Regions from separate parts of the Anoxybacillus sp. FSL W8-0104 genome, predicted to be linked through region 2. Evidence: predicted binding sites of a transcription regulator. Region 2 holds the regulator's gene; the other holds the start of a gene.

Region 1 (11,778 bases), 1.3 Mb from region 2:
ACAACATGTACAATGCCACCGATCACAATGCCGATAAACGGAAGACCGATCCATCCGTCTACTCCTGTGATAGCGAAAATCATAAACAGTCCACCCGTAGCAACCACAATTGCAATAGGGATGAGATGAGATAAAAACGATTTTTTCGCATGTTCTTTCACTCGTTCATGTTTCGTGACAAAATAAACGATAATCGGAAATAAAAACGGGGCAAAAAATACACTGAAATAACATAACGCCGCAAGCAACTTATTTCCTTCCATTCGCATCATCTCCCTTTTTCTTTACTTATACATACGATTGTTGGAAAGGAAAGTTTCGTATAAAAAAGCCGAGCGCATTATACGCTCGGTATACGTTGGCGCATGCGTTCGCGATCGCGTGCCAAAATTGGCTGCAAATACTTCCCGGTATACGATCGCTCAACTTGCGCCACTTCTTCTGGCGTACCTACCGCAACGATTTGTCCACCCCCATCGCCGCCTTCTGGTCCAAGATCAATAATATAGTCTGCCGTTTTAATGACGTCTAAGTTATGCTCGATGACAAGCACCGTATCTCCTTGTTCTACAAGCCGTTGCAGAACATGTAATAAACGGGCAATATCATCCACATGCAAACCTGTTGTCGGCTCATCTAAAATGTATAACGTTCTTCCTGTCGAACGACGATGCAATTCAGATGCCAACTTCACCCGCTGCGCCTCGCCACCAGAAAGCGTTGTAGCTGGCTGTCCGAGTTGCATATAGCCGAGTCCGACGTCGTAAAGTGTTTGTAACTTTCGTTTAATTTTCGGGATATTTTCAAAAAACGTCAGCGCTTCTTCTACTGTCATATCGAGCACTTCAGCGATATTTTTATCTTTATATTTCACTTCCAACGTTTCGCGATTATATCGTTTACCGTGACATACTTCACATGGCACGTATACGTCCGGCAAAAAGTGCATTTCGATCTTTATAATCCCATCGCCACGACACGCTTCACAGCGACCGCCTTTCACATTAAAACTAAACCGTCCTTTTTGATATCCACGCATTTTCGCTTCATTTGTCGTTGCGAATAGATCACGAATATCATCAAAAACGCCCGTATACGTCGCCGGATTGGAGCGCGGTGTTCGGCCGATTGGCGACTGGTCGATGTCAATGACTTTATCTAAATAGTGAATGCCGCGAATGTCTGTATGCTCTCCCGGTTTTACTTTTGCATGATGTAACTTTTGCGCTAACGCTTTATGCAAAATTTCATTAATGAGCGTACTTTTTCCCGAACCGGATACCCCCGTCACCGCAACAAACAGCCCGAGAGGAATGCGAACATCGACGTTTTTTAAATTGTTTTCCCTAGCTCCAACGACTTCAAGCCAACGACCGTCTGGCGTTCTTCGTTCAATCGGGAGCGGAATAAACTTTTTCCCTGATAAATATTGACCGGTTAATGAATGTGGATCATTCATCACTTGTTCAGGTGTACCTGCAGCGACAACTTCTCCTCCGTGCGCCCCTGCTCCCGGTCCGATGTCAATTAAATAATCTGCCGCAAGCATCGTATCTTCATCGTGCTCGACGACAATGAGCGTATTTCCTAAATCACGCATGTTTTGCAATGTCGCAATTAACCGATCGTTATCACGCTGATGAAGTCCGATTGACGGTTCGTCTAATACGTATAATACACCGGTTAACCGCGATCCGATTTGCGTCGCTAATCGAATACGTTGCGCTTCTCCACCTGACAATGTCCCTGCCGCGCGGTTTAACGTTAAATAATCGAGCCCAACATTTTTTAAAAAGCCGAGACGCTCAACAATTTCACGCAAAATTAAATGAGCGATTTTTTGTTCTTTTTCCGTCAATTGAAGCGTTTCAAAAAACGTCAGCGCTTCATTGACCGACATCGCCGTCACTTCCCCGATATGTTTGCCGCCAACGAAAACCGCTAAACTTTCTTTTTTCAAACGGTTGCCATCGCACGCCGGACACGGTTGTTCGGTCATATATTTTTCCATTTGTTCACGCACATAATCCGATGTCGTTTCGCGATAACGGCGTTCGACGTTGCGCACGACACCTTCAAACTCCACATACGTTTCGCGCACATGGCCGAAGTCGTTTTCATAGCGAAAATATATTTTCTCACCGTTCGATCCATACAATAAAAGATCGAGCTGTTGTTTTGGCAACTGTTTCACAGGCACGTCCATATCAATGCCGTAATGACGACATACCGTTTCTAACAGCTGCGGATAATATTGCGAGCTTTGTGGTTCCCATGGCGCGAGCGCGTGTTCACGAAGCGTCAGTTCTTTATTTGGAATGACTAAATCGAGATCGACTTCCAACTTTGCCCCTAACCCGTCGCACGATGGACACGCACCGTACGGGCTGTTAAACGAAAATAAACGCGGCTCTAGTTCACCGATTGAAAAACCGCAGTGTGGACAAGCGTGATGTTCACTAAATAACAACTCTTCTTGTCCGATGACATCGACGAGCACTTTACCGTCCGCAAGCTTCAACGCCGCTTCAAGCGAATCAGCCAGGCGCGACTGAATACCTTCTTTCATGATGATGCGGTCGATGACCACTTCGATCGAATGCTTTTTATTTTTTTCAAGTACGATGTCTTCAGATACATCGCGCAATTCCCCGTCGATGCGCACGCGTACATATCCTTGCTTTTTTATTTCTTCTAACGTTTTGACGTGCGTCCCTTTCCTTCCCGAAACGATCGGAGCTAAAATTTGCATTTTCGTCCGCTCTGGATATTGCATCAGGCGGTCAACCATTTGTTCAATTGTTTGCGACGTAATTTCGATGCCGTGCGTTGGACAAACAGGGCGACCGATGCGTGCAAACAATAAGCGCAAGTAATCGTAAATTTCTGTGACTGTTCCAACTGTTGATCGTGGGTTGCGGCTTGTCGTTTTTTGATCGATTGAAATGGCGGGTGACAGCCCTTCAATCGAATCGACATCAGGCTTATCCATTTGCCCTAAAAATTGCCGGGCGTATGCCGACAACGATTCGACATATCGCCGCTGCCCTTCCGCGTAAATGGTGTCAAATGCAAGCGATGATTTTCCCGAGCCCGATAAGCCGGTAAGCACAACGAGCTTGTTGCGCGGAATGACGACATCAATATTTTTTAAATTGTGCGCTCGTGCACCTTTGACGACGATATGATCCATTCGTTACACCTCCGCTTTCAATTCTAAAATGAGATCGCGCAGTTCGGCAGCACGTTCAAAATGAAGAGCTTTGGCTGCTTCTTTCATTTCTTGTTCGAGTTTGGCAATAAGCGCAAGGCGCTCTTCTTTTGATAAATGACGGACATCTTTCGTTTCATACGCTTCTTTTTCTTCCGCGGCAAATGTCGCACGAATGACATCTGGAATGTCTTTTTGAATCGTTTTTGGCACGATGCCATGCTCACGGTTATACGCTTCTTGAATCGCACGTCGCCGCTTCGTTTCATTGATCGCAATTTCCATTGATTTCGTGATCGTATCGGCATACATAATGACATGCCCATTCGCGTTGCGCGCCGCTCGTCCAATCGTTTGGATGAGTGAGCGCTCAGAACGTAAAAACCCTTCTTTATCGGCATCTAAAATCGCTACAAGCGACACTTCTGGGATATCAAGCCCTTCTCGCAATAAGTTAATGCCGACGAGCACATCATATTTGCCTAATCGTAAATCGCGAATAATTTCAATTCGTTCTAGCGTCTTAATTTCCGAATGCAAATACGCCACTTGAATGCCGATATCTTTTAAATAATCGGTTAAATCTTCCGCCATTTTTTTCGTCAACGTCGTCACAAGCGTGCGTTCTTTGCGAGCGATGCGCTTTTGAATTTCATCGACTAAATCGTCAATTTGCCCTGCGATCGGTCGCACATCAATCGTCGGGTCTAACAATCCTGTCGGACGAATAATTTGTTCAACGACTTCTGGACAATGTTCAAGCTCATACGGACCTGGTGTCGCAGATACGTAAATCACTTGATTCACTTTTTGTTCAAATTCTTCAAACGTCAATGGCCGGTTATCGAGCGCCGATGGCAAACGGAAGCCGTGTTCAACAAGCACTTCTTTTCGCGCTTTATCACCGTTATACATGCCGCGAATTTGCGGCAATGTCACATGCGATTCGTCAATCACAATTAAAAAGTCGTCAGGAAAATAATCTAACAACGTATAAGGCGTTGAGCCTGGTGGACGCAACGTCAAATGACGCGAATAGTTTTCGATGCCCGAACAAAATCCCATTTCCTTCATCATTTCAATATCGTAGCGCGTCCGTTGTTCTAATCGCTGCGCTTCAAGCAATTTTCCTTGTTCACGCAGCTCGCGAAGCCGCTCTTCTAATTCCTTTTCAATATTTTCAATGGCCAGCTTCATTTTTTCTTCACGTGTGACGAAGTGGGATGCTGGGAAAATCGCCACATGTTCTCGCTCTGCCATCACATGTCCTGTGAGTGCATCCACTTCGCGAATGCGCTCAATTTCATCACCAAAAAACTCAATGCGAATACAATGCTCATCGCGTGAGGCAGGGAAAATTTCGACGACATCTCCGCGCACCCGAAACGTTCCGCGACGAAAATCAATATCGTTTCGTTCATATTGAATGTCGACAAGTCGGCGCAACAAATGATCGCGCTCGATTTCCATGCCGACGCGAAGCGAAACGACAAGTTCGCGATATTCTTCTGGAGAACCTAAACCATAAATACACGAAACGCTTGCAATAATAATGACGTCGCGTCGTTCAAATAGCGCAGACGTTGCGGAATGGCGCAATTTATCAATTTCGTCATTAATGCTTGCATCTTTTTCAATATACGTATCTGTTTGCGGAACGTACGCTTCCGGCTGATAATAATCGTAATAGCTGACAAAATATTCGACCGCGTTATGCGGAAAAAATTGTTTAAACTCGCTATACAATTGCCCTGCTAACGTTTTATTATGCGCAATGACTAACGTCGGTTTATTCACTTGTTGAATGACGTTTGAAATCGTAAACGTTTTTCCTGTTCCTGTTGCTCCAAGCAACGTTTGATGTTTTTTTCCTTGTTGAATCCCTTCGACAAGCTTCGCGATCGCTTTCGGCTGATCGCCCTGCGGCTTATAAGCGGATACTAATTGAAATGTGTCCACAATCGTCCCTCCACTTCATTTCTATTTTCATTGTACCATATGACGAAACCGAAAAGCGAAAAATACGAACAAATATTCTATGAAAAAACCTGCCCATTTGGACAGGTTTACGACTGTTTTTGCTTTTCTACCATTCGTTTCGCATATAAAAATCCGACGATGAGCGACGCTATATCAGCAACAATTTCATACAATTGATCGGTATATCCTTTCACATACGATGCTACGAGCAACGCGACAGTAAGCAGTGTACCGACATAATGGTTATACGTCACCCGCGTAAATAAAATAACTAGCAACGCCGGTACAATTAACGCTAACAAAAACCACATACTATCCCTCATCTCTTACGAATAACAGCCCGAGTTCGTGATGTTCCCCTTCAAATAAAGCCGATTGCGCAAAGCGAACTTCCCCGCTCTCGTTTAATACTTCTAGCTTACAAAATGCACGATTATGTTGCAATGCTGCGTAAAATTCATCTTCCGTCACGACCGGTATACCGTTTACCTTCACAATTACTTCTCCGACCGAAAGCGCCATTTTATGTGCTGGCGTATCCGGCAACACGCCTAAAATAACAAGCCCATTCGTTCGTTTTGTAAAATACGGAGGGCGCTTTTGTTCATACAACTTTGCTGATAAAGCAATCCACTCTCTCCATAAAATAGCCACAACAGCACTAACGATCGCAAGCGGCTTCAACCAGTAGCTGCCGATAGCCAATAAGCTAACAACCGATGCTAGCCAGCCGATACGCTTCGCTGTCCATTTCACTAAATAAATAGGCATTCCTGTTTGCACGCGTTGGGAAAACCCAAGTAAAAACGGCACGAGAACGAGCGAATACGTCTCACCGCCTGAAATGATCGGCCACCACGCTCCAAACGGCGTCACTCCCTCTCCTGGCACAGGAATAATAAAAGGTACGAGCCAAAGACGTTGCATCATTTGTTCACCGATGACAAGTCCCCGCTTGCTCGTTACAAGCCGCGGCGAGCTAAGCTCTGCTCCTTCACGGTAAACGAGCCACATTTCGACAAACAAAAGCAATCCGATTAAAAGCGCGATGGCAGTCACATTTGTTTCCGTCATATGCGGGAAAAAGCGCGCAAAAAATGGCTGTGCCCACTCCATTTGCGCAAAAAAACTAACGGTAAATATAACGATACTACCTACATATGCAGGCGATAACAGCCGAAGCTGCATAAAAAAACTGCATACGATCGTCACAATCGTCCAAAAAACGAGCGTATCATTCGGAATGACAAGTCCAACGCCAACGGTTACAATTGAAAAAACAATGGCAAGCCAACTGCGTGAGCGAATGAGTGCACGCAGCTCACGAGAAGAACGATAGACGCGCGTATGAAAATCCCGTCTTTCGCGTTGCACACGACGCCAGCCAATAAACCATGCAAATATGATTGCATAATATAACAACGGTTGTAACCAAAACGTTCCGAGCGCTTTTAACCACACAAATCCCCATGCTTCCATTTCCATCAACTCCATTTTTTCGGGTGGTCTATTTTGTATTGTAACAAATTTCAAGCATTTATTGTTGACGAAAATTCACTTTCTTTGCCGAATAAGCACTAGTTTTGTCAACATGCAAGGAGTTTCATAAAAAATGTCTAACTTTTTTCAACATATCATTCGGAAGGAGCGTGGGACAATGGAACTAAAGACGAGCGCGGTCGCGAAACGACTTGGGGTATCGACAAAAACGGTGCAACGGTGGGTAAAAAAGTATAACATTCCATGCAAAAAAAACGAGACAGGACATTATGTGTTTACGAACGAAGCGGTCGAACAACTAGAAAAATATAAGTTTCTCGGCATAGAGGAAGAAGAGAAGGAACATGTCGATTGGGAAGAGGTAGAACAACGTCTCAATGAACTCGAACGAAAAATTGACCAAAAAGCAGATGACGTTGTCTCGTTTCAACTATTGCAACATCGGCGAGAAATAGAAGACATGCTCCAATACATCCAACGGCTCGAGCAACGAATTGTTGACCTCGAACATCAACAACAAACGAAACTTGTTCATGAGCAACCAAAACAAACACGACGTGGCATTATTAGCCTCTTTTTATAATAGTTTCCCCCTGCCTTCAACATGGGCAGGGGGATATGTTTTATTTCGCAATGAGTTGCAATGCCCGTTTTAATTGCTCGTCGTATCGTTCGTCGCGAACGGCTTCCATCACTTTTGTTTGCAACATATTCGCTGTTTGTTTATCAATTTTTCCTGTCACTTGTAAGCCGTTTGCTTTTTGGAACGATTGAACGGCTTGCTCCGTTTGTTTGCTGAAGTAGCCATCTTCGCGACCCGGGTCAAAACCGAGACCTTTTAACATTTGTTGTGCGCTTTTCACTTGTTCGTTGTTCATGTCATATGCCAACGGCTTATCGATTTGAAGCGGATGAGCATAGAAAAAGTCAGGCTGTTTTACTTTCACATCTGGTTCAATGCCTTTTTGATGAATCCAATTTCCGTTCGGTGTTAGCCATTTATATAACGTTAATTTAATATGGCTACCGTCATCCATCGGCAACGCTTGTTGTACCGTCCCTTTTCCGAACGTTTTTTCACCGACAAGCGGATAGCCACCCGCTTCTTTTAACGCTGCGGCTAAAATTTCTGATGCCGAGGCGCTTCCGTTATCAATAAGCACAACAATTGGATAATCTTTTTTCTTCGTTATATTGGAGAAGAAACGTTGTTTATCACCATCACGTTCTTCAATTTGCATGTACGGTTTATCTTTCGGAACAAGATCTTTTAAAATATCTTCCACGCTTTGTAAATACCCTCCCGGATTGCCGCGCACGTCGATGATTAGTCCCGCGATTCCTTTTTTCTCGAAATCAGCTAACTTCTTTTTGAAATCTTCAGCTGTTTTTTCTGCAAATGATGTAATTTCAATGTAGCCAATTTGTTTGCCATTTACTTCTTTCATTGATGCATATACGGTTTCAATCGGAATTTCGTCACGAACGACTTCAATCGTTAAAACGCCGCTAACTCCCGGACGAATGACTTCTAAACGAGCGATCGTTCCTTTTTTTCCGCGAATTTTTAGTACCGCTTCATATAAGTCAAGTCCTTCTAAACTTTCGCCGTTCACTTTAATAATTTGATCGTTTGGACGAAGCCCAGCTTTTTCTGCAGGCGACCCTTTAAATGGGGCAACGATCGTCACTTTGCCGTCGACCATGCTCACTTCCGCTCCAATTCCTTCGAAAGAAGAATCAAGCGACTCGTTAAACCGCTCCGCTGTTTCTTTATCCATATAAACGGAGTATGGATCTTTTAACGTCGCAATCATTCCTTGAATCGCACCGTCAATGAGCTGCTTTTCATCTACGTTTTGAACGTATTTTTGTTTAATCATGCTGTATGCTTGTTCAATTTTTTGTAGTTCTTCGTTCGATGGCTTCTCCGTTGTTGTTGGGATGTTGATCGTCATCGTTGACGTATCGGAAGAAAGCGACTGCATCCCGACATACGTCACCCCAGATCCGAACAACATCGATAAAGCCATGAGTGCTGCGATTGTTTTTTTATTCATGTTTTGCCTCCTCACCCTTCGATACATGAAAGGCATCACACCGTGTGCGATGCCTGTTTGTTTTCATTATATGAATAGCTTGTACTGTTCATAACTGATGAAGATGTATTTATTTTACACCGAGCGTACCGTTTTCTCAACCAATACGCAAAAGCACAGCAGGCAAGCTGTGCTTTAAAACGGAACGTATTGCATTGGATTTACCGCATTCGATTTTGATGCATTCCAAGGCCCACGATGCAACTCAAAATGCAAGTGTGCACCAAACGAACGACCTGTGTTGCCCATATAGCCGATCATTTGACCTTTGCTGACGTTTTGTCCTTCACCAACAAGGCGGGACTCAAGATGGGCATATACTGTCGTGTACACTTGCCCATCAATATAATGCATGATAAAAATGACGTTTCCGTAACTCGGGGAATAGTATGAGCGGTAAACATACCCGTCAGCAGCTGCCACGACAGGAACGCTAGCACCACGCTTACCAATGTCTGCACCGTAGTGGAATTCACCCCAACGCGGGCCAAATGTCGATGTAATTGGACCGTTCGCTGGACGCATAAACGCCCCGTCAGATACAGGAGGCAAACTGCCACCGCTCTCTGATGACGATCCGCGGCTTGATAATGCTCGTTTCCGCGCTTCTTCCTGTTCTTTTTGGCGACGAATCATTTCTTGCAATTGGTTTTTCATCGCCGCTTCTTGTTTTTCAAGCAACTCTTTTTCTTCTTCTAAAGCGAGCTGTTTTTCTTCCTCATGTTTTTGCTCTTCTTTTAACTGTGCCATTAATTTTTCTTTCGCTGCAATTTGTTCGTTTAACGTTTGTTTTAACTTTTGTAGCTCATTTAGCTGCTCTTGCAAGCGAACTAAGTTATCGTTTAGTTCTTCCTCTTTCGCTTCCTTTAGCGCTTTATCTGCTTCTTGCTCTCTAATCATTTGACGGTCTGCCTCAAAAATGGTCGCAACAGCGCTCATTCGATCAATAAAATCGCTAAAACTTTTCGCACCAAGCAACACGTCTAAATAGCTGACAACTCCTCCGCTTTCTTGCAGCGAACGCGCCCGCTCTTTCAACAACTCATTGCGCTGCTCAATGCGCGCTGTGACTTCCTCGATTTCTTTGCGAAGCGCAACAATTTGTTGTTTCGTTTCTTCAATGTTTTGCTGTTTTGTACGAATATTGGCGCTTGTTTCTTCTACCGCTAAATCTAGCTTTTTAATTTCTGCATCTAATTGCTCTTGTTCTGCTTTCAATCGCTCAATTTCTTGTTGCGACTGTTCAATTTTATTTTCAATCGTTGACTGCTTTTGTTGTACATTTTTTATTTCTTCTTTTTTCTGTTGAATATCGCGCTTCGTCACCGCATGCGCAGGCGCAGCTACACTCGAAACAAGCAACATCACAGCGACAACAATCGTTCCCCATCTTTTTCGCACCGTAAACCCCTCTCTCTTTCTATACTTTTAAAAATCGTCTGACGGACATCATGCTTCCCCATATGCCGATACATGCACCTAATAAGACGAGCACAGCCGCCACTTGCCATGCAAACGGATAAAATGGGAGAAGTTGAAAAAATGTATCTTTTAATCTCGGGTACAATAAATCAAATATGTACGAATAGGCGGACAGGACGATGGCAATTGGCACAATCGAACCTAATACACCGAGCCATAGCCCTTCAAGGAAAAACGGCCAGCGAATAAATCCGTTAGTCGCCCCTACTAATCTCATAATCTCAATTTCACGACGACGGGCAAAAATTGTAATTTTAATCGTATTTGAGATGAGAAACATCGCCGTAAATAATAATCCGACAATGAGCGCCAATCCGACGTTGCGAATCGTCGTCGTTGCCGCAAATAGCTTTTCAATTTGTCCTTTCCCGTATTTGACTTTGCTGACAGAAGGCAAAGTTTCAATTTGTTTTGCGATTTTTTCTGTATCAAGCGGATTTTTTGCTTTCACAATAAATACATCGCTTAACGGGTTGTCTTGTTCAAATAGACGGAACGATTGACCATCTTCTCCAAAGCTTTCAATCAATTTTTGTAGCTCTTCATCTTTAGATGAATACGCCACTTTTTCCACGCCAGAAAGAGCTTCAAGCTTGGCTCGAAGCGCATCTTTGTCTGCGTCTGTTGCACTTAAATCAACATGCACACGAATTTCAACATCGCGCTCAATTTGCTTCGTTATATGTTGAATATTGAGCATAATGACGAGAAACACGCCGACAAGCAAAAGCGTCACCGTAACAGCACTAATGGACGCAAACGTCATCCAACCGTTTCGTCCGAGACTTTTAAAACTTTCACGAAAATGACGACGAAGGGTGTTAAGCCTCATAACCGTATTCCCCCTTCACTTCGTCGCGCACAATTTTCCCGCGTTCAATCGCAATGACGCGCTTGCGAATCGTATTGACGATTTCACGGTTATGTGTTGCCATGACAATCGTCGTTCCACGATCGTTAATTCGCTCGAAGATGTCCATAATTTCCCAAGATGTATCTGGATCTAAATTTCCCGTCGGTTCATCAGCAATAACAATTGCTGGGTTGTTGACGATTGAACGAGCGATCGACACCCGCTGTTGCTCTCCTCCAGACAATTCATCAGGGTAAAAGCGCGCTTTATGTTTTAGTCGCACTAAGTCAAGCACTTCCATGACGCGCTTGCGAATGTTTTTTGGCGATTCCTCAATAACTTCCAAAGCAAACGCGACGTTTTCATACACCGTTAACTTTGGAAGAAGCTTGAAGTCTTGGAAGACGATCCCGATATTTCGGCGAAGCAAAGGGACTTTGCTATTTTTTATATTCGCTAAGTTCACGCCGTTAATCATAATTTTGCCGCTTGTCGGATTCTCTTCGCGATACATCATTTTAATAAACGTCGATTTCCCAGCACCGCTCGGACCGACGACATATACAAATTCACCTTGCTTAATGCGAACGGAAATGCCGTTTAATGCGATCACTCCGTTCGGGTATGTTTTATATACATCTTGCATCTCAATC
Region 2 (19,622 bases):
GTCTACATCTTTTAGTTCGCTCGTTCCCCATTTCGCTAAATTTTCAACATGCTCTTTCGTAATGACACGTCCATCAACTTGACGAAGTACTGATTCAAGAAGCACTTTAATAGAATACGGAAGACGCGATACATTTCCGATTCCTGCTTCTTCAAGCGCTTGTAAACGATAATAATGATATTTTTTCCCGTTCACCTCAAACGTATCACGCGCTTGAAATACATCATTTTTCACCATTATGTATTACCCCCTTCTAACAAATCATCTTCTCCCACACCCACAAAATTCCTACGCTTTTATCTTAATACAATGCTCTCCATAAGTAAATAATAATTGTTTATAAGTTTCAGATAAATGCATATTTTTTTGCTCTATTTCCAACAATAGTTGTAGGAGGTGAAAAAAGATGGTAAAAAGAAAAGCAAATCATGTCATTCCTGGCATGAACGATGCGAGCGCACAAGGAAAAGGTGCTGGCTACAATGAGGAGCTCTCCAACGAGCCACTCACCGAAGCTCAAAAACAAAATAATAAAAAACGAAAGAAAAATCAATAATCCCGCTTGAAGCGGGATTATTCATACATGTTCACTTCTTCGACAATCGCTTGCAAATCATGACGAAATTGTTCAAGCTGTTTGCGTTGTTTTTCCGAGGCTACTTCAAGCGCGTTATTAATTTGTTCAAACGCCTCGTTTACTTCTTGCTTTAGATGATGCAACTGACTTCCATAGTCTGCGTCACTTTTCACCAGATGATCATACCATTCTTTTGCCTCCATTGTTCCTTGTTGTGCAGCTTCAAACGCCTGTTGCTTATTTTTATGATAAGGCATCGCTTTCACTCCCCTCTTTTTATTATTATCGTGCCTATTGACGGGTGAAATATGCATAAATACAGTTTATCATGCCATCATATGAAAGAAAGGAGTGTGTCGCGTGAACAAAAATACAAGCAAAGACATGCGTAAAAATGCCCCAAAAGGAGATAACCCAGGACAACCAGAACCGCTTAGTGGTTCAAAAAAAGTAAAAAATCAAAATCATACCCGTCAAAAGCATAACTCAAGTCACGATATGTAAAAGAGCTGACGCAACTGTCAGCTCTTTTACTTGATTCTACCATTGTTTTTTTACATAATAAACGTTGAGGTGGAATATATGCTAACAGGTTGGTTTTTATGGTTTATTTTATTTTGGGTCGTTTTTCTTCTTGTTACGATGTCGATCGGTGGCTTCTTCATGTTTCGGAAATTTTTAAAGCGGCTGCCAAAAGAGGATGGAAAGTCGGAATTGGATTGGCAACAATATTACATTGAACAAACACGGCATCTATGGTCTGAAAAAGAAAAAGCATTACTCGAAGATTTAGTTCGCCCTGTTCCTGAGCTATTTCGTGATGTTGCTCGACAAAAAATCGCTGGTAAAATTGGAGAATTGGCTTTACAAGAACAGGCGGATCGAATTACAGAAGATTTAGTTGTTCGTGGTTATATTCTCGCTACACCAAAACGCGATCATAAATTTTTAATTAAAGCGCTAAGAGAAAAACAAATTGATTTTACAAAATACGAACATTTACTACTAACAAAAAAAAGCTAATCGCCTGTTGCTGATTAGCTTTTTTCTTTTATTTCGCGTTGGAGGCGACGATATGATGCATACATCGCCACTCGCCACGGAACAATCATCGAGAAGGCTAAAATCCAAAACATTCCCGCAAGTTCTCCGTACTCAATGGTGCGGCTTAAATATGTCTTTAAAGCGAGACGCAATACAATTAAGCCAACAAAAATAAAAGCGAACGCTTTTGAACGTTGTAAATAAATTTTGTTGCCTCGAACTTCAAACGAAGATGTTTTAATTAACAAAATAGAAAAAAGCGCTCCAACAAAAACTGCTTCTACACATTCTAACATCGTTACTCGAAACATTGGATGAAGAAACATAAGGGCGCCTGTGCTCATAAAAATAGGGGGTAATATAATTTTTTTGGCGTTTGTCGGTTTTTCTGCTGCTTTCATGCGAATAAAGAAAACAAGTCCAGCCATAAACACCGCAAATACCGAACTAAAAATAGCCAAAATCAATCTTCCTTTCTCATCTTACTGTAACACACGTTGAATAGCCTCCATGACGCGACTTTCATCAAATGGTTTTTCGATAAAATCTAGCGCCCCTGCTTCAATAGCTTCAACAACCATTTTTTGTTGCCCCATCGCGGAACACATAATAATCTTCGCATGAGGATCATGACGTTTAATTTCCCTCACAGCTTCAAGACCACTCATCACTGGCATTGTAATATCGAGTGTCACCACGTCTGGCTTTAACTCTATATATAATTCAACAGCTTCCCTTCCGTTTTCTGCTTCCCCAACCACTTCATGATTCGCTTTTTTCAAAATATTTGCTAACGTCATACGCATAAATTTTGCATCATCGACAATTAAAATTCCTGCCATTTCCTTTCCCTCCACACCATAAGAAACTAGAAACCTGTAAAGCCACCAAATATGTTTGTCATATAAATCGTAATTTTCGTCATCCAATCAAAAAACAGTACAACCCCCATGCCTATCATGACATATCCGCCGACTTTCATTAGCTTAACATGATGTTTCCGAATCCAACCCATTTTCCCAATAAAAAACGATAAAAGCAAAAAAGGCAAAGCAAAACCGAGTGAATACGCCGTCATATACACTACACCTAAACTTGGGTTTGTCGCTGCTAGAGCAATCACGGATACTAAAATCGGACCTGTACACGGCGTCCAACCGGCAGCAAACGCCATGCCAATAAGAAAAGATCCGATGTAACCTGATGGACGTTGTTGAAAGGATAAACGACGATCCGTCATTAAAAAGGTCGGCTTAAAGATGCCGATAATAACAAATCCGAAAAACACCATCAGTATTGCACCAATTTGCCGAATAAGATCTTGGTACGTATGAAAAAAACGTCCAAGAATCGATGTGCCGAAACCGATCGCAATAAAGATAAAAGAAAAACCGAGCAAAAAAAATAACGTATGTAACAAACTTCTTTTTTGTAACAATGCATAATCAGACTTTAAATCACTAACTGAAACTCCCGTAATATATGATAAAAAGGCTGGGTAAAGCGGCAAACAGCAAGGAGAAATAAACGACAACACACCTGCCCCAAACGCAACAAACAGTTGAATGTCCATATGATTGGCACTCCATTCTTTCTTCATTTAGCTATATTTTATCAAAAAAATACAAATACGGGCAACAGCTTCTTTCCATGCTAAAAAAGACACTCGTTGTGAGTGCCTTACCTTTATTTCAACTGATTGTTCATCGCTTTCATCATTTGGTTGATCTTTTTTTGCGATGGCGTCATTCCCATTTGCATCATCATCATTCGAATCATTTGTTCATTAATCGGTGGATTTTTCTTTAAGTAGTTCATCATTGTTTTACGCGCGATAAAAAATCCGAGCGCAACGCCAGCAGCAAGCGCTACAATGCCTACTAAAATCATTTCCCACATATTTTTTCCTCCTTCATGTTGTCTACACTACACTATACTAAACAATAACGGTTTGTACAATATGTTCAGTAAAAAATCTTTATGCGATAATAAAACGGGGAGCTCATCTCCCCGTTTTATTATTTGTTTAACAACGCTTTGACTCGGGCAACAACGTTTTCCACTGTAAATCCGTATTCTTGCATAATTTTTTCTCCAGGGGCAGAAGCTCCAAAGCGATCAATGGCTAAAATATCGCCTTCATCGCCTGTATAACGCTCCCAACCAAGAGATGAGCCCATTTCAATCGCAAGACGTTTTTTCACACGTTTTGGAATGACGCTTTCTTTATACTCAGCTGGCTGAGCCTCAAAACGGTCCCATGAAGGCATGCTCACAACAGAAACATGAATTCCTTCATTCGCTAACGCTTTTTGTGCCTCTACTGCTAGGCTAACTTCTGAACCAGATGCTAGCAACAGGGCTTGTACTTCTCCTTGAGCTTCAGAAACAACATACGCTCCTCTTTTCACTCCTTCATACGCACGCTCTGCTGTTGTCGCTAGCGTAGGAAGGTTTTGACGTGTCAACACAAGCGCTGTCGGACGATCCGTAGATTCTACCGCTAACCGCCATGCAGCTGCTGTTTCGTTCGCATCTGCCGGACGAATGACGCATACATTTGGCATCGCTCTTAATGAAGCGAGTTGTTCAATTGGCTCATGCGTTGGACCATCCTCACCAACAGCAATGCTATCGTGCGTAAATACATATGTGACAGGCAATCCCATAAGTGCAGCAAGTCGAATCGCTGGACGTAAATAATCTGAAAAGACGAAGAACGTACCACCGTACACTTTTACACCGCCATGGAGCGCCATACCATTTAACGCTGCGCCCATCGCAAATTCACGTACACCAAACCAAATGTTACGACCTTCATAACTTCCAGGTAAGAAGTCTCCTGCTCCTTTAATCAACGTTTTATTTGAACCTGCTAAGTCTGCGGATCCACCTAAAAATTGTGGCACAACTTTTGCGATAGCATTCAATACTTCTCCAGAAGAAGCACGTGTTGCTAGACTCTTCCCTTCAGCATATACAGGCAACGCTTTTTCCCAACCTTCAGGAAGTTTACCTTCAATCGCCATTTTTAGCTGTTTCGCTAAATCTGGATATGCTTTTTCATATTCAGCAAATAAAGCATTCCACTCAGCTTCTTTTTTCTCTCCGGCTTCTTTAACTACTTTTTCAAAATGAGCATATACTTCATCTGGAACGTAAAAATCTTCTTCAAACGTCCATTTATATGCTTCTTTTGTTAACTTAATTTCATCTTTACCTAGCGGAGCGCCATGTACATCAGCTGTTCCCGCTTTGTTTGGTGAACCGTAACCGATTATTGTTTTTACTTCAATTAACGTCGGGCGCTCCAAATCTTTTTGAGCTTCAGCAATCGCTTGAGCAATTTCTTCAATGTTATTTCCATCTTCGACACGAATATATTGCCATCCATACGCTTTGAAACGTTGCTCAACGCTTTCTGAAAACGAAAGATGTAATTCGCCATCTAGCGAAATATCATTTGAATCATAAAGAACGATGAGGCGGCCAAGTTTTAAGTGACCAGCTAACGAAGCAGCTTCAGCAGAAACTCCTTCCATTAAATCACCGTCGCCGCAAATCGCATATGTAAAATGGTTAATAATTTCGAAATTGTCTTTGTTGTATGTAGCTGCTAAATGACGCTCTGCCATCGCCATTCCAACAGCCATCGCAATCCCTTGCCCAAGCGGTCCAGTCGTTGCTTCGACACCTGGTGTATGACCGTATTCGGGATGCCCCGGTGTTTTACTTCCCCATTGGCGAAACTGCTTAATGTCTTCCATCGTAACATCGTAGCCACTTAAATGAAGCAAGCTATACAATAACATCGAACCGTGTCCTGCCGATAATACAAAGCGGTCACGATTAAACCATTTTGGGTTGCGCGGATTATGGTTCATAAACTTTGTCCATAGCGTATACGCCATCGGTGCAGCTCCCATCGGCATTCCTGGGTGACCTGAATTTGCTTTTTCAATGGCATCGATCGACAATGTGCGAATTGCCGCAATCGACAATTGTTCGATAGAGTGTGTCATCATCTTCATCCTTTCATTTGCAAACATTCTCATCTTTTATGATATAGAAAAGTACATGAAATGTACAACAATTCACAACACTTTTTTTTGACAAACTGATAAAAAAAGAGAGAACATCTATACTTGTATGCTCTCCATGATAGGCGTATTAATGCAGGCGTTTTTTCTTACTATCCTTTAATTTTGTTGGTGTGACATCATTGCCATTTGGATCAATCACTTTTACAGCATGCAACGTTTCAATCATCGACTCGCGAAACGCTGCAATATACTCAGCGCGGAGCTGCAGCTGCTCTTGCTTCTCTTCCGCTGTCAGCCCTTCTAGTTTTGCTTTTTTAGCTAATGCATTAATTCGTGCAATTTTTTCAGAAGATAACATTCAACCTCATTCCTTTGTATTGATTTTTTTGCTCGTATCATCATACAAAAACTTTTCTTTGTTGACAAGTTGTTCGTATTCTTTGTATCGCCGATGAACAGTCGCTTTAGATACATCATAACCAAATGAACGAAGCGTAGCCGCAATTTCTGTAAACGTTAAGCCATTTTGGCGTAAACGAACAATATCTTCAATCGGCACATCTTTCCGATCGCGTCCAGCGTGTCCACCAATGTTGCGCAAATTGTTTTCTGGACGATATCCGTTTTGGACAGCTCGTTGCATACCGCGTTTAATTTTTAAGTTATGTATCTTTCTTTGGTATTCTTCAACAATACTAATAATCTCTAACACCATCGAGTCTGCTTCTGATAATTGAAGCTCCCCGCGATGACTTACCGTATACACGCGAATCCCTTCCTTTTGTAAACAACGAAGAAGAGCAATTTTTGCATTTCCTCGTCCAAGTCTTGTTTCATCTTGAACGAGAACGACGTCGATGCGATGTTGTTTCATCGTATCAAGCAACTCCATAATTCCTTCGCGTTCAATGTCGTAACCACTTGCCTGTTCTTCAATGATCTTGATCACATTCATTTCGTATTCCTTAGCAAGTTGCTGAAGCTCTTCTTTTTGTCTTTGCAGCGATGTTTCTTGTGCCTCTTTTGTCGTACTTACACGACAATAAATAATCGCGTTCATCCGTCATCCCTTTCTTTATGGTTTATTAGCAACGAGCTGATTTTCGCTATTTGATTTTAACACAGGTATGACAATTTTCTCACCAACGATCAATTGATCGTCTGAACGTTTATTTACTTTCATTACCCATTCAATGAATTGTTGCCGTGACAATTGATGTTCATGTTTATATTGCTCTGCAAGCCCCCATAGTGTATCGCCAGCTGATACCGTAATCTCCACATATTTTTCTTTATCAACAGATTGTGTGACATGCACAAATGCCCATACAAACAAAAAGCTAAATAAGATCATTATTATATAATGTATTTTGCTCATCAAACCTACCCCCAAGAACATTTGTTTGTATTTATGATAACGCGAACTTTTGTTCGTGTCAACTATTTCTCGAACTTATGTTTGTATCCATGTACGAATATATGTTATAATGTGGACAAAGATTGAAAAGGAAGAGGTGTATAAAGATGGCGAAATTATCAAAACGACAACAACAAATTTTGGACTTTATTAAACAAGAAGTGCGCACGAAAGGGTATCCACCATCTGTGAGGGAAATTGGCGAGGCAGTTGGTTTAGCTTCAAGTTCTACCGTTCACGGACATTTAGCTCGTTTAGAAAACAAAGGGTTCATTAGACGTGATCCAACAAAACCTCGTGCCATTGAGATTTTGGACGAACATGAATCCATCCCGAGAACAAATGTCATCAATGTCCCAATCGTCGGAAAAGTCACAGCCGGACAACCAATTACTGCAATTGAAAATATTGAAGAATACTTCCCCCTCCCAGAACGGTTCGTCTCACCAGATGATCAAGTATTTATGTTGCAAATTGTCGGAGAAAGCATGATTGAAGCCGGTATTTTAGACGGAGACTACGTAATCGTCCGTCAACAACAAACAGCAAATAATGGGGATATCGTTGTAGCGATGACGGAAGATCATGAAGCGACAGTAAAACGGTTTTTTAAAGAAAAAGATCATATCCGTTTGCAACCTGAGAACTCTTCAATGGAGCCGATCATTGTCCAAAACGCTACAATTTTAGGAAAAGTCATCGGCGTATATCGATCTATCCATTAAGAAAAAGAAACGGAAAAAAGCTAACGGAAAAACCGTTAGCTTTTTTAGTAAAGGCTCATATATTGTTCACGTTCCCATGGATGCACAGCCGTGCGAAACATATCCCATTCAATTTCTTTCGCTTCGACAAAGTGTTCGAATAAATGTTTACCAAGCGCATTAACAATTACTTCATCCGATTTTAAGTTTTGGAGCGCTTCTGCTAATGTCGCAGGTAAGTCAACAATACCTTCTTCTAAACGCTCCTCTTTTGTCATCACATAAATGTTGCGGTCAACTGGCGCAGGAGGCGTCAACTTGTTTTTAATTCCATCTAGTCCGGCCGCCAATAATACAGCCATCGCTAAGTATGGATTAGCTGCTGGGTCTACGCTACGCACTTCAATGCGTGTGCTCATGCCGCGTGACGCCGGGATACGAATAAGCGGGCTACGGTTGCGTGCCGACCACGCCACATAACAAGGTGCCTCATAGCCTGGAACAAGACGTTTGTAAGAGTTTACCGTTGGGTTTGTTACCGCTGTAAAGTTTGGCGCGTGTTTTAACACACCTGCAATAAACTGTAATGCTGTTTCACTTAGTTGTAGCTGACCGTTCGGATCAAAAAAGGCATTTTCACCATTTTTAAAGAGCGACAAGTTACAATGCATACCAGATCCGTTTACACCAAAAAGTGGTTTTGGCATAAATGTCGCGTGCAAACCGTGTTTACGTGCAACAGTCTTGACGACAAGCTTAAATGTTTGAATGTCATCACACGCTTTTACCGCATTTGCATACTTGAAGTCAATTTCATGTTGCCCTGGCGCAACTTCATGGTGAGACGCTTCAATTTCGAATCCCATCTCTTCTAATTCTAATACAATATCCCGTCGGCAGTTTTCTCCTAAATCGGTTGGTGCTAAGTCAAAGTAGCCGCCATTATCGTTTAACTCTAATGTAGGCTCTCCTTTTTCATCTAACTTAAACAAGAAGAACTCTGGCTCTGGCCCTAGGTTGAACTCTGTAAATCCGAGCTCCTTCATTTCTTTTAGTACACGTTTTAAGTTGTAACGCGGACATCCCTCAAACGGTGTACCATCCGGATTATAAATGTCACAAATAAAGCGTGCCACTTTTCCTTTTTCAGCTGTCCATGGGAAAATAACGAATGTATCTAAATCTGGGTACAAGTACATATCTGATTCTTCGATGCGAACAAATCCTTCGATCGATGATCCGTCAAACATCATTTTATTATCGAGCGCTTTTTGTAGCTGGCTCACTGGAATTTCTACGTTTTTAATCGTGCCGAGAATGTCAGTGAACTGCAAGCGAATATACTTTACATTCTCTTCCTTTACAATACGAAAAATGTCTTCTTTTGTGTACTTAGTCATACATATTCCTCCCCCAAAATGAAAAGATCATTTATGTTAAAAAACATAAATTTTTTAATGAAAAAAACGAGCGATATCGCCTTGACGAAGTGAAGCGCGATTAAAGCGACCTGCTTGCATCAGCTCGGCACGCAAAAGTTTGCGCAACTCCGCTTCCGACAAACCTTGCTTCATGACTTTCGGCGCAACAGGTGGCGTTGCTTCAGCGTGTTGTTGCTGACGTGAAGCAAAAATTTGTTTAATTCCCGCCAAATTAACCCCTTGCTCGATTAGATCTTTAATTTCAAGCAACCGATCCACGTCATTAAACGAGAACAACCGCCGATTACCTTCTGTCCGTGCAGGTGAAATAAGACCGTGTTCTTCATAATAACGGATTTGACGTGCTGATAAATCTGTTAACTGCATAACGATACCGATAGGAAATAACGGCATGGAGCGACGAATTTGACTATTCATGTCGACCCCTCCTTACGTAATACGTACTTTTATTTTATTCTATGTTACTCTATATGTCAATGATACGTTATATTTTATTACATATTTTTTTCTGAGAGATTTTATAATTGAATCAATTGTTTTTCGAGCAATCGATCAATCGCCATGCAAACAGCGATTTTGACATGTGAGTACGTTAGTCCCCCTTGGACGTATGCAACATATGGAGGCCGAATCGGGCCATCGGCTGATAGCTCGATGCTTGCCCCTTGTACAAACGTCCCCGCCGCCATAATGACATCATCCTCATAACCCGGCATGTAATTCGGATATGGAGTAAAATGCGAATTGACAGGAGAGGCGAATTGAATGGCTTGACAAAACGCAATCATTTGTTCTGCATCGTCAAATTGCACGGACTGAATCAAGTCCGTACGCTTCGCATCCCACGTCGGATACGTGTTCATTCCGATTCGTTCAAGCATAGCTGCAGTAAAGACCGCGCCTTTTAACGCTTGTCCAACGATATGGGGGGCCAAGAAAAAGCCTTGATACATTTCTTGCAAACTGTACAAGGAGGCGCCTGCTTCCGCACCAATTCCTGGCGAGGTCATACGATATGCACACATATTGATATATTCTTTTTTACCGACGAGATATCCTCCCGTTTTTGCTAATCCGCCACCTGGATTTTTAATAAGTGAACCCGCCATTAAATCGGCGCCAACATGGCACGGCTCTTGGTTTTCCACAAATTCTCCGTAACAGTTATCAACAAACACAATAACGTCTTGTTTGATTGCTTTGACAAAATCAATCATCTCTTTTATTTCGGCAATAGTAAACGATGGTCGAGGATCGTACCCTTTCGATCGTTGAATACCAATCATCTTTGTCCGTTCGTTGATCGCCTGTTTGACTGCTACAAAATCGACTTTTCCTTCTGGAGTGAGCGGTACGCTCTGATAGCCGATATGGAACTCTTTTAACGAACCGATACCTTTGCCGCGAATGCCGACAATTTCTTCGAGTGTATCGTACGGTTTGCCGGTAATGTACAAAAGTTCATCGCCGGGACGTAAAATACCAAATAAGGCAATCGTAATGGCGTGCGTACCGGAAATGATTTGTGGGCGAACGAGCGCCGCTTCCCCACCGAATACATCCGCATACACTTTTTCAAGCGTATCACGTCCGATGTCATCATAACCATATCCCGTTGATGGAATAAAATGAGCATCGCTCACTTGATGGTGACGAAAACTCTGCAAAACACGATATTGGTTATAGTCGATTCGCTCGTCAATTGCCCGATGAACTGGGGCAATTTGTGCTTCAATTTCTTTGACGAGCGCTTCAATTTTTTCTCCATGAGTTAAATGTTGAAACATAAAACAACCCTTTCTATTTTTGATATGTTTTTAGTTGTGCTAAAAGTGGATGTTCCGACAATATGTAGCCGCTACATTCATACATGCCACTTTGTTCATTGTAATATATGTGCTGCACAATTGTTTCTGCTTTTAGCTGTGCGAGCAGTTTCCCCTCAAATGCAGGAATCGCTACATCGTAACGTTCCATCGCTTCGATCATGTGTGATTCAATAAATCGGCGCAGCTTTTGTACATCTTGTTCACTAAACGCACTTACTAATATATAGTCTGTTTTCGGGCTTGGAACAAAGCTTGGAAGAGTGATATCACGTTTGTTATATACAGTAGCGATTGGAATGGTCGTCGCCTCCAATTCTTCAAGCAAGCGATAGACCGTTTGTTCATGTTGAATATAATCAGGATTCGATGAATCGACAATATGTAAAATCAAATCGGCTTCTTTCACTTCTTCTAACGTCGAACGAAACGCTGCAACGAGCGTTGTCGGCAAGTCTTGAATAAAGCCGACCGTATCCGTCAACAGCGCGGTATAACCGCTTGGCAGCACAAGCTTTCTAGTGAGCGGATCTAACGTAGCGAACAATAAATTTTCTTCCAACGCATCCGCGTTCGTAAGCCGATTAAAAATCGTTGATTTGCCAGCGTTCGTATAGCCGACGAGCGCAATTTGAAACACAGCGTTTTTCTTCCGCCGCTCACGATACCGTCCACGATGTTCGACGACCGCTTTTAGCTGCGCTTTAATTTCATCGATGCGACGACGAATATGACGACGATCAGTTTCTAGTTTCGTTTCCCCCGGTCCCCTCGTTCCAATTCCACCACCTAAACGAGAGAGTTCTACACCTTGCCCACTTAACCGCGGCAAGATGTATTGCAATTGAGCAAGCTCGACTTGCAATTTCCCTTCTTTAGAGCGGGCGCGGCTTGCGAAAATGTCTAAAATAAGCTGCGTCCGGTCAATGACACGCACGTTTAATACCTTTGTTAAGTTGCGGTTTTGGCTTGGTGACAATTCATCATTAAAAATAACAACATCTGGTTCAAACTGTTCAATAAGTCGAACAAGCTCTTCCACTTTCCCTTTGCCGATATATGTCGCCGGATGGATCGTGTCCCGTCTTTGTGTGAGGCTTATGACTACTTCACCATTTGCCGTATGAACGAGCGAGGAAAGCTCTTCCATCGAATACGAAAACCGTTCATCATCAACATGTGGTAACTGACACCCAACAATAATCACTCTTTCTTTTTGCATATTTTCCCTCTTTCCTGTTGAACGTCTGTTCTCATCATAACAAATCTTATGTAAAAGTGCTATGACTGAAAAATGAGCATTGATTTTTTTATATTTTATCATTAGCATTGCATAAATATAGTTAGAATTTTCTGTTAATTATTTTTTGTGAATTTGTGCCAAAAAGACAAAACCTAAAGAAAGGCGGCACTGTCCATTTGGTAAATATATACAGTTAAATCAGAGCGACAACGACAAAAGGGAGATTATGGACTGGCTCGCCCATCAAATTTTCGCAACCAAACATAAGCTGGTTTCCACAGAGCTCTCTTTAACCAACGAGTAATTCGAAGTAGGGATTTCTTACTTTTCATCTCCAATTGAATGAGAACATGTAAGCAATACGTGATAAGGGCTAAGAAAATTTGATTTTGAATAGCTGTTTCACTCATTCCATAAAAGTGCTTAATTTCTACGTGTTGCTTAAGCCATTTGAAAAAGAGTTCAATAGCCCAGCGAGATCGGTAAATACCACTTATCTCTTCTGCTTTTAAATCAAATCGGTTGGTAATTAAACGAAGTAAGTTCCCTTTTGTGTCCATAACTTCTAGTAGACGATAGACATTTTCAGTACGATTTTGTGTGGTACCAATATAGACCATTTTATCGGATAGAACGTGACAATCATCAGGAAGTGAAAATGTATAGACTTCACGAATGACTGCGTTTTTCTTCAGTCTTGAAACGAAGAAATAGCCATCATCTGTCATCCGGTCAAAACGTTCATAGTCCACATAACCGCGGTCAAACACATACATGGCTTCTTTATCATCCACTAGGACTTCGAGTTGATTTCGGTCATGTTCTTTTGCTGTCGTAATCACTGCTTTTTCAGGATAGACGGTGTCTTTATCCATGAAAACGAGCCGTAAGTGTAGCTTTACACCAGCTTTTGTTTTACGGAATTTTGCCCATTTATAATTGGTCAAATTCAACGGGAGTGTACTCGAATCAATGATTTTCAGTGGCATATTCTTTCCGTTTTTATAATGGTACCGTTGAATTTTCCAAACAAGATCCAAGAACAAATTTGCAAGAATTAGTGGGTTGATCTGATTGTTTTTTCGGGATAGCTGAGAGGCACTTATCGATTCAAATCCGAGTGCTTTTTGAAGATCTTCGTCTACAAGTGCATCACTCATTTCCTCTAAGCTCTTAAATTCGAGCAGTTGGGCTACCAATAAAAATTTAATATAGGCTTCTGTTGTCAGCTTTTTTGTGTAATAGTCCTGTTTCAATTCTTTGACTTGTTCGCTAAGTTTTTGAATATTTATGGGTGAAACCCATTTACCAAATGATGAAATTAGTGTATTCTTGTCCATAACAGTTATCCTTTACGATTGGATTTGGACAGGAACCACCTGTACTTCCATTGTAAAGGATTTTTTTGTTTCGAAATCAATAAAAAATTGAACATTCTTAGTATTTTGAATCATCAGATTTAATTACTGCAATGCTAGTGATATTTTATACATAAAATTTTAACGTGATGTTACAGACAGAAAGGAATGCGACGATGACTTGGGAAGTATTAAGTATGATTGGCACCATCGCCTTTGCAATTAGCGGAGCTATTGTTGCTATGGAAGAAGAATACGATGTTTTAGGAGTGTATATTCTCGGGATTGTAACTGCATTCGGCGGCGGTGCTGTACGCAACGTATTAATTGGTGTACCTGTATCGATCCTCTGGCAGCAACAAACTCTTTTTTTGATTGCGTTTATTGCGATGACGATTGTCTATTTGTTTCCGCAAAAAATGCTACCACATTGGCAGCGGTGGGGGAACTTTTTTGATGCCCTCGGTCTTTCAGCGTTCGCTATTCAAGGAGCGCTATATGCTGTTCAAATGAATCGTCCGTTGAGTGCAGTCATCGTCGCTGCTGTATTGACCGGGAGCGGTGGGGGAATGATCCGCGATGTATTGGCCGGAAGAAAACCGCTCGTATTACGGGATGAAATTTATGCTGTGTGGGCCATTGTCGCTGGCATTGCAGTCGGAACCGGAATCGCACATTCTTCAATTAGTTTGTATGTATTGTTTGTTATTGTTGCAACATTGCGCATTTTATCGTATACATATAACTGGAAATTGCCAAATAAGTCGTTGAAGGCAGGAAACTGAAACCGGATGTCTCGATGGAGACATCCGATTTCTTTTTATTCTTCCCACCGTTCGATGATGGTCGCAGTGGACATGCCGTGCCCAATGCAAATCGTTAATAAGCCGTAGCGCCCCTTTCGTCGTTCGAGTTCGTGAACGAGGGATGCCATCAGTTTCACGCCAGTTGCGCCGAGCGGATGGCCTAAAGCGATAGCACCACCGTTAACGTTCACTTTCGAAAGGGGAGCACCGATCTCTTTTTGCCAAGCGAGGACGACAGGCGCAAACGCTTCGTTAATTTCGACAAGGAAGGTTTCCCTCCCCTATTTATTCAACAACTAGGTCACGTTCACGTATAATCATTAATTCTTTTTTATCGTAACGCCCTTCGTGCAACAGACGTACCGCTTGTTTTCGAATTGCTTTTTCAATCAAATTTCGAATGTAACGGCCGTTGCTAAATTTTCTTTGATATCCGTCGGCTAATAGTTGCTCAATATGTTCACGTAGCTTTCGTTCTGCTTCATTAGTAAGCTCGTATTCTCTTATATGAAGCATTTGTTTTGCAATTTGTACAAGTTCCTCTGCTGTATAGTCAGGAAATTCAAGTATTAACGGAAAGCGTGACGGCAATCCTGGATTTAAAGATAAAAAATAGTCCATTTCGGCTGGATATCCTGCTAAAATAACGACTAAGTCATCAGAAAAATCTTCAATTCCTTTTACTAACGTATCAATCGCTTCTTTTCCAAAATCTTTCTCCCCTCCACGCGCAAGGGAGTATGCTTCGTCAATAAATAAAATACCTCCACGTGCTTTCTTAATTAAGTCACGTGTTTTATTGGCGGTATGACCGATATATTCGCCAACTAAATCCGCACGTTCTGCTTCAATAAAATGTCCTTTAGATAACACATTCATTTCTAAAAATAACTTACCAAGAATACGAGCAACTGTCGTTTTCCCAGTCCCGGGATTCCCTTTAAAAATCATGTGAAGAGACTGTTTATTTCCCTTTAATCCATTTGCTTGACGTGCTTTATTAATGTATAACCATGCGTAAATTTCCTTAATTAATTTTTTCACTTCACTTAGTCCAACTAACTCATCTAGTTCCTTCTGAATCTCTTTCAATACTGCGTGTTGATGATAATCAATGCGATTCGGTGTTTCTTCTTTCGGTAAATAATTAACGTTTTTCGCATTAAGCACGATATTAATTTGACTTTTTGTTTGCTTCATCGTCAACTCTGACAAGGCAACGTCACCTCTCCTTCATCGTTGCTTCTTTTATCAATATACGCTACCATCGCCCATTTCGTGACAAATGCCTAACGAAAAAATCGCCCACCGATATAGGTGAGCGATATATCTTACTCAATCTCAATTTTTACGTTTTTTTGTGGTGCAAATGTGGAAATGGCATGTTTATAAATTAATTGTTGTTTTCCATCCACTTCTAACAATACTGTGAAATTGTCAAATCCTTTCACTAACCCACGCAATTGAAATCCATTTAGCAAAAATACAGTAACCGTTGTTTCTTCCTTCCGCAATTGGTTTAAAAACTGATCTTGAATGTTTATCGTGTTTTTCATTGCTTCGTCCTCCTCTTTTTCTCTCTACATTACGTTTACATATTCGACTGAAAGTGAAACTTTCCTTCTATGTAATGCAAAATTTCATTGACTCGTCTTTCAAATATTGTATCATCGGTCATGTCAAACCATTGAACAGGCATTTGATTTCGGAACCATGTGAACTGACGCTTTGCGTAGCGACGAGAGTTTTGTTTCAATTGTTCGATTGCCTCTTTCAGCGTAAGCATTCCGTCAAAATACGCATATAACTCTTTATAGCCGATTGCCTGAATTGCTTGACAGTCACGTAAACCTTGTTTATATAATCGTTTCACTTCTTCAATCAACCCTTGATCAATCATTTGATCTACTCGTTGATTAATACGTGCATATAGCTTCTCTCGTTCCATTGTCAATCCAATAAGTGCTACGTTATATACCAGCTGACGTTTTTGCTCTTTCAGCCATTCTGTCATTGTTTTTCCTGTACAATGATAAATTTCTAACGCACGAATGACACGACGAACGTTATTCGGATGAATGCGTTCTGCACTTAAGGGATCAATTTGTTTCAGTTGTTCATACAACTCATCAGGTGAACAACGTTCAAGTGACTGGCGATACAAGTCGTTAGAAGGGGCGTCTGAAAATTGATAATCGTAAATAACAGATTGGATATATAGCCCTGTACCACCAACGATGATCGGAAGTTTTCCTCGTTTCGTTATATCTTTAATAAGTGAACGGGCAAGCGTCTGAAACTCTGCCACAGAAAAAGATTCATGCGGCTCCTTTATATCTAGTAAATGATGTGAAATACCTTCCGTTTCTTCTTGACGAATTTTAGCTGTTCCAATATCCAATCCTTTATATACTTGCATCGAATCGCCATTAATAATTTCCCCGTTTAAGCGTTTCGCCAATTGTATACTCATTTTCGTTTTCCCTACAGCCGTTGGACCGATTAACACAACGACTTTCTCTCCCATAAAATACCACTACTTTCCATTCTAATTCACATTCATCTATTATAGACAAACAATATGCATTTTATCATTTCATTTTGAAAAAATGTGAAAAAACATCCATTTTCACATGACGCGTTTAAACATTTTTTCTAATTCATACGTAGAAAAATGAATAATAATTGGGCGACCGTGCGGACATGTAAACGGATCGCTCGTTTTTCGCAACGATTCGAGCAACGCAAATATTTCATCGTTACGTAAAAATTGATTCGCTTTAATCGACTGTTTGCAACTCATCATGATGGCAGCTTTTTCTCTTAGTTGCTTCATATCCACTTTTTTCATCGTTAACACTTGCTTAATCATTTCCTCAATAATTTCTAATTCTTCCCCTTTCGGAAACCATTGGGGATGAGAACGAACAATAAAACTGTTATGACCAAACGGCTCTAAAAACACACCACAAGCAGCTAATTGATCACGGTAACTTTCAATAAGTACATACTCACTTGATGAATAAGTAAGCGTCAATGGGATAAGCAACGGCTGTAACTCATTTGTAACGGTTGCTAGTTTTTCACGAAAGTATTCGTATTTAATTCGTTCTTGAGCAGCATGTTGATCAATAATATATAGCCCGTTTTCATTTTGGGCTAAAATATACGTCCCATGCATTTGACCAATCGGATATAATGGCGGAATGCGTTCTTGCTCCATCTCTCCTGTTACATGTTCGCTTGGAACAACGGATTCTACATCAAGTAGTGTGACATCTTGATCACGAACACGTTCATCACTTTTCTCCAACACGATTCGCTCTTCTGTTTTCTTTTCTTGATCACGATATATCTCCGTTACACGAGGTGACATCGTATTCGATTCTTTCACGATATGTTCAAACGAAAACGTTTGTTGTTCTGCTTTCGTTTTTTCTACTCGCGGTGCCGTTACCTCAGGAATTAACGTCTTTTTTTGAAATGATTGGCGAATCGTTTGTTGAACAAGCTCGTTTAACTCGGCTTCTTTACTAAAACGCACTTCCAATTTTGCTGGATGAACATTCACATCTATAAGAAGCGGATCCATCATAACATTTAAAAAGGTAATCGGATGCCGTCCAATTGGGAGAAGCGTATGATATCCTTCTTCAATCGCTTTATATAACGAATAGTTTTTAATATACCGTCCATTTACGATCGTCGTCATATAATTCCGAGACGCACGCGTCACCTCAGGTAAAGCAACGTAACCGTCAATTGTAAAATCGAGCGTCTCCGCATGAATCGCAATCATTTTTTTGGCGACATCCAATCCGTAAATCACTGCCAATACTTGCCTTACATCCCCATTTCCGTTCGTATAAAACAGTTGTTTTCCGTTATGTGTTAACCGAAATGAAATATGCGGATGTGCAAGCGCTAGACGATTTATCACATCAACAACATGACCAAGTTCCGTATGAATGGTTTTCATATATTTTAGACGCGCTGGCGTATTGAAAAATAAATGAGAAACGGTAACATCTGTTCCTTTTCGACTGCTTGTCCGACCATGCTGCACAAGTTCTCCACCTTTTAAAACGAGCCACGTCCCTGGTCCTTCACCGGTACTCGTCTTCAGTTCTAAATGTGAGACGGAAGCAATGCTAGGCAACGCCTCTCCTCGAAAGCCGAGCGTACGAATACGAAACAAATCTGCCTCATCTTTAATTTTGCTCGTTGCATGTCGTTCAAACGCTAAAAAACAATCTTCTTCCTCAAAACCATCCCCATTGTCAACGACACGAATTTTCGCTAATCCCGCTTCTTCTAACTCCACTTCAATGATCGTGCTATGAGCATCAATCGCATTTTCAACAAGTTCTTTCACGACAGAAGCCGGGCGCTCTACAACTTCCCCTGCCGCAATTTTATTCGCTAACGCCTCATCAAGCTTACGAATTTTCCCCACGTTTTCCCTCCTTTCACTTTAATAATTTTTGAATTTCGTATAATTTATTCATTGCTTCTAACGGTGTCATATCAAGTAAATTAAGAGATTGGATACGCTTGATCACTTCTTTTTCTTTTTTCGATGCACTTGAGCGCCCTTCGTCGCGTTGTTCTTCAAACATGCTTAACTGCTCAAACTGCTCTCTATTTTCTTTAACGATCGGTGTTGCATTTGTCTCAAATTCCCGCAAAATTTGCTCCGCCCGCTGAATTAAGTCTAACGGCAGCTTCGCTAATTGCGCGACATGAATGCCGTAACTTTTATCCGCTGGACCTTCTTTAATTTGATGCAAAAAGATAACGTTACCGTTTTCTTCAACTGCACTCACATGCACATTTTTTAAACGCGGCAATTGTTGTTCAAGCGCTGTTAATTCATGATAGTGGGTACTAAATAGCGTTTTAGCGCCGATACGATCATGAATATACTCAATCATCGCTTGCGCAAGCGCCATCCCATCGTATGTGGATGTTCCGCGACCAATTTCATCAAACAAGATGAGGCTGTTTTGTGTTGCGTGAACGATCGCATGACGCGCCTCAAGCATTTCTACCATAAACGTACTTTGCCCGGCAACTAAATCGTCAGCCGCTCCAATGCGCGTAAATACTTGATCAAAGATCGGTAATACCGCTTCTTCCGCCGGGACAAAACAACCAATTTG

The links. Region 2 encodes LexA, which represses DNA repair genes until DNA is damaged. Its sites were predicted from a motif close to CGAACATATGTTCG; they were not measured.
Region 1: a site for LexA is predicted at 5,236-5,249, ahead of uvrB (excinuclease ABC subunit UvrB). Genes of this name have one in related genera too.

What each region holds. Positions count from the first base shown of each region.
Region 1 covers NZ_JBBOQU010000001.1:2,466,456-2,478,233, forward strand. Annotated here, with positions in the region: gene NST18_RS13190 (DUF4870 domain-containing protein) at 1-263, opposite strand, end outside; gene uvrA (excinuclease ABC subunit UvrA) at 341-3,193, opposite strand; gene uvrB (excinuclease ABC subunit UvrB) at 3,197-5,170, opposite strand; gene NST18_RS13205 (CsbA family protein) at 5,278-5,502, opposite strand; gene NST18_RS13210 (PDZ domain-containing protein) at 5,504-6,670, opposite strand; gene NST18_RS13215 (MerR family transcriptional regulator) at 6,849-7,274, shown strand; gene NST18_RS13220 (S41 family peptidase) at 7,315-8,751, opposite strand; gene NST18_RS13225 (murein hydrolase activator EnvC family protein) at 8,926-10,191, opposite strand; gene ftsX (permease-like cell division protein FtsX) at 10,211-11,104, opposite strand; gene ftsE (cell division ATP-binding protein FtsE) at 11,094-11,778, opposite strand, start outside.
Region 2 covers NZ_JBBOQU010000001.1:1,201,688-1,221,309, reverse strand. Annotated here, with positions in the region: gene acnA (aconitate hydratase AcnA) at 1-237, opposite strand, end outside; gene sspO (small acid-soluble spore protein O) at 407-556, shown strand; gene NST18_RS06530 (hypothetical protein) at 574-834, opposite strand; gene NST18_RS06525 (small acid-soluble spore protein P) at 938-1,081, shown strand; gene NST18_RS06520 (DUF2621 domain-containing protein) at 1,160-1,600, shown strand; gene NST18_RS06515 (CcdC family protein) at 1,615-2,082, opposite strand; gene NST18_RS06510 (response regulator) at 2,104-2,463, opposite strand; gene NST18_RS06505 (cytochrome c biogenesis CcdA family protein) at 2,490-3,194, opposite strand; gene NST18_RS06500 (YneF family protein) at 3,308-3,520, opposite strand; gene tkt (transketolase) at 3,640-5,643, opposite strand; gene NST18_RS06490 (DUF896 domain-containing protein) at 5,792-6,022, opposite strand; gene NST18_RS06485 (YneB family resolvase-like protein) at 6,029-6,724, opposite strand; gene yneA (cell division suppressor protein YneA) at 6,740-7,042, opposite strand; gene lexA (transcriptional repressor LexA) at 7,189-7,806, shown strand; gene glnA (type I glutamate--ammonia ligase) at 7,851-9,185, opposite strand; gene NST18_RS06465 (MerR family transcriptional regulator) at 9,240-9,644, opposite strand; gene NST18_RS06460 (methionine gamma-lyase family protein) at 9,746-11,014, opposite strand; gene hflX (GTPase HflX) at 11,028-12,275, opposite strand; gene NST18_RS06450 (IS4 family transposase) at 12,521-13,636, opposite strand; gene NST18_RS06445 (trimeric intracellular cation channel family protein) at 13,831-14,439, shown strand; partial or broken gene NST18_RS06440 (steroid 3-ketoacyl-CoA thiolase) at 14,475-14,726, opposite strand; gene spoVK (stage V sporulation protein K) at 14,746-15,675, opposite strand; gene hfq (RNA chaperone Hfq) at 15,792-16,016, opposite strand; gene miaA (tRNA (adenosine(37)-N6)-dimethylallyltransferase MiaA) at 16,052-16,987, opposite strand; gene mutL (DNA mismatch repair endonuclease MutL) at 17,090-18,916, opposite strand; gene mutS (DNA mismatch repair protein MutS) at 18,930-19,622, opposite strand, start outside.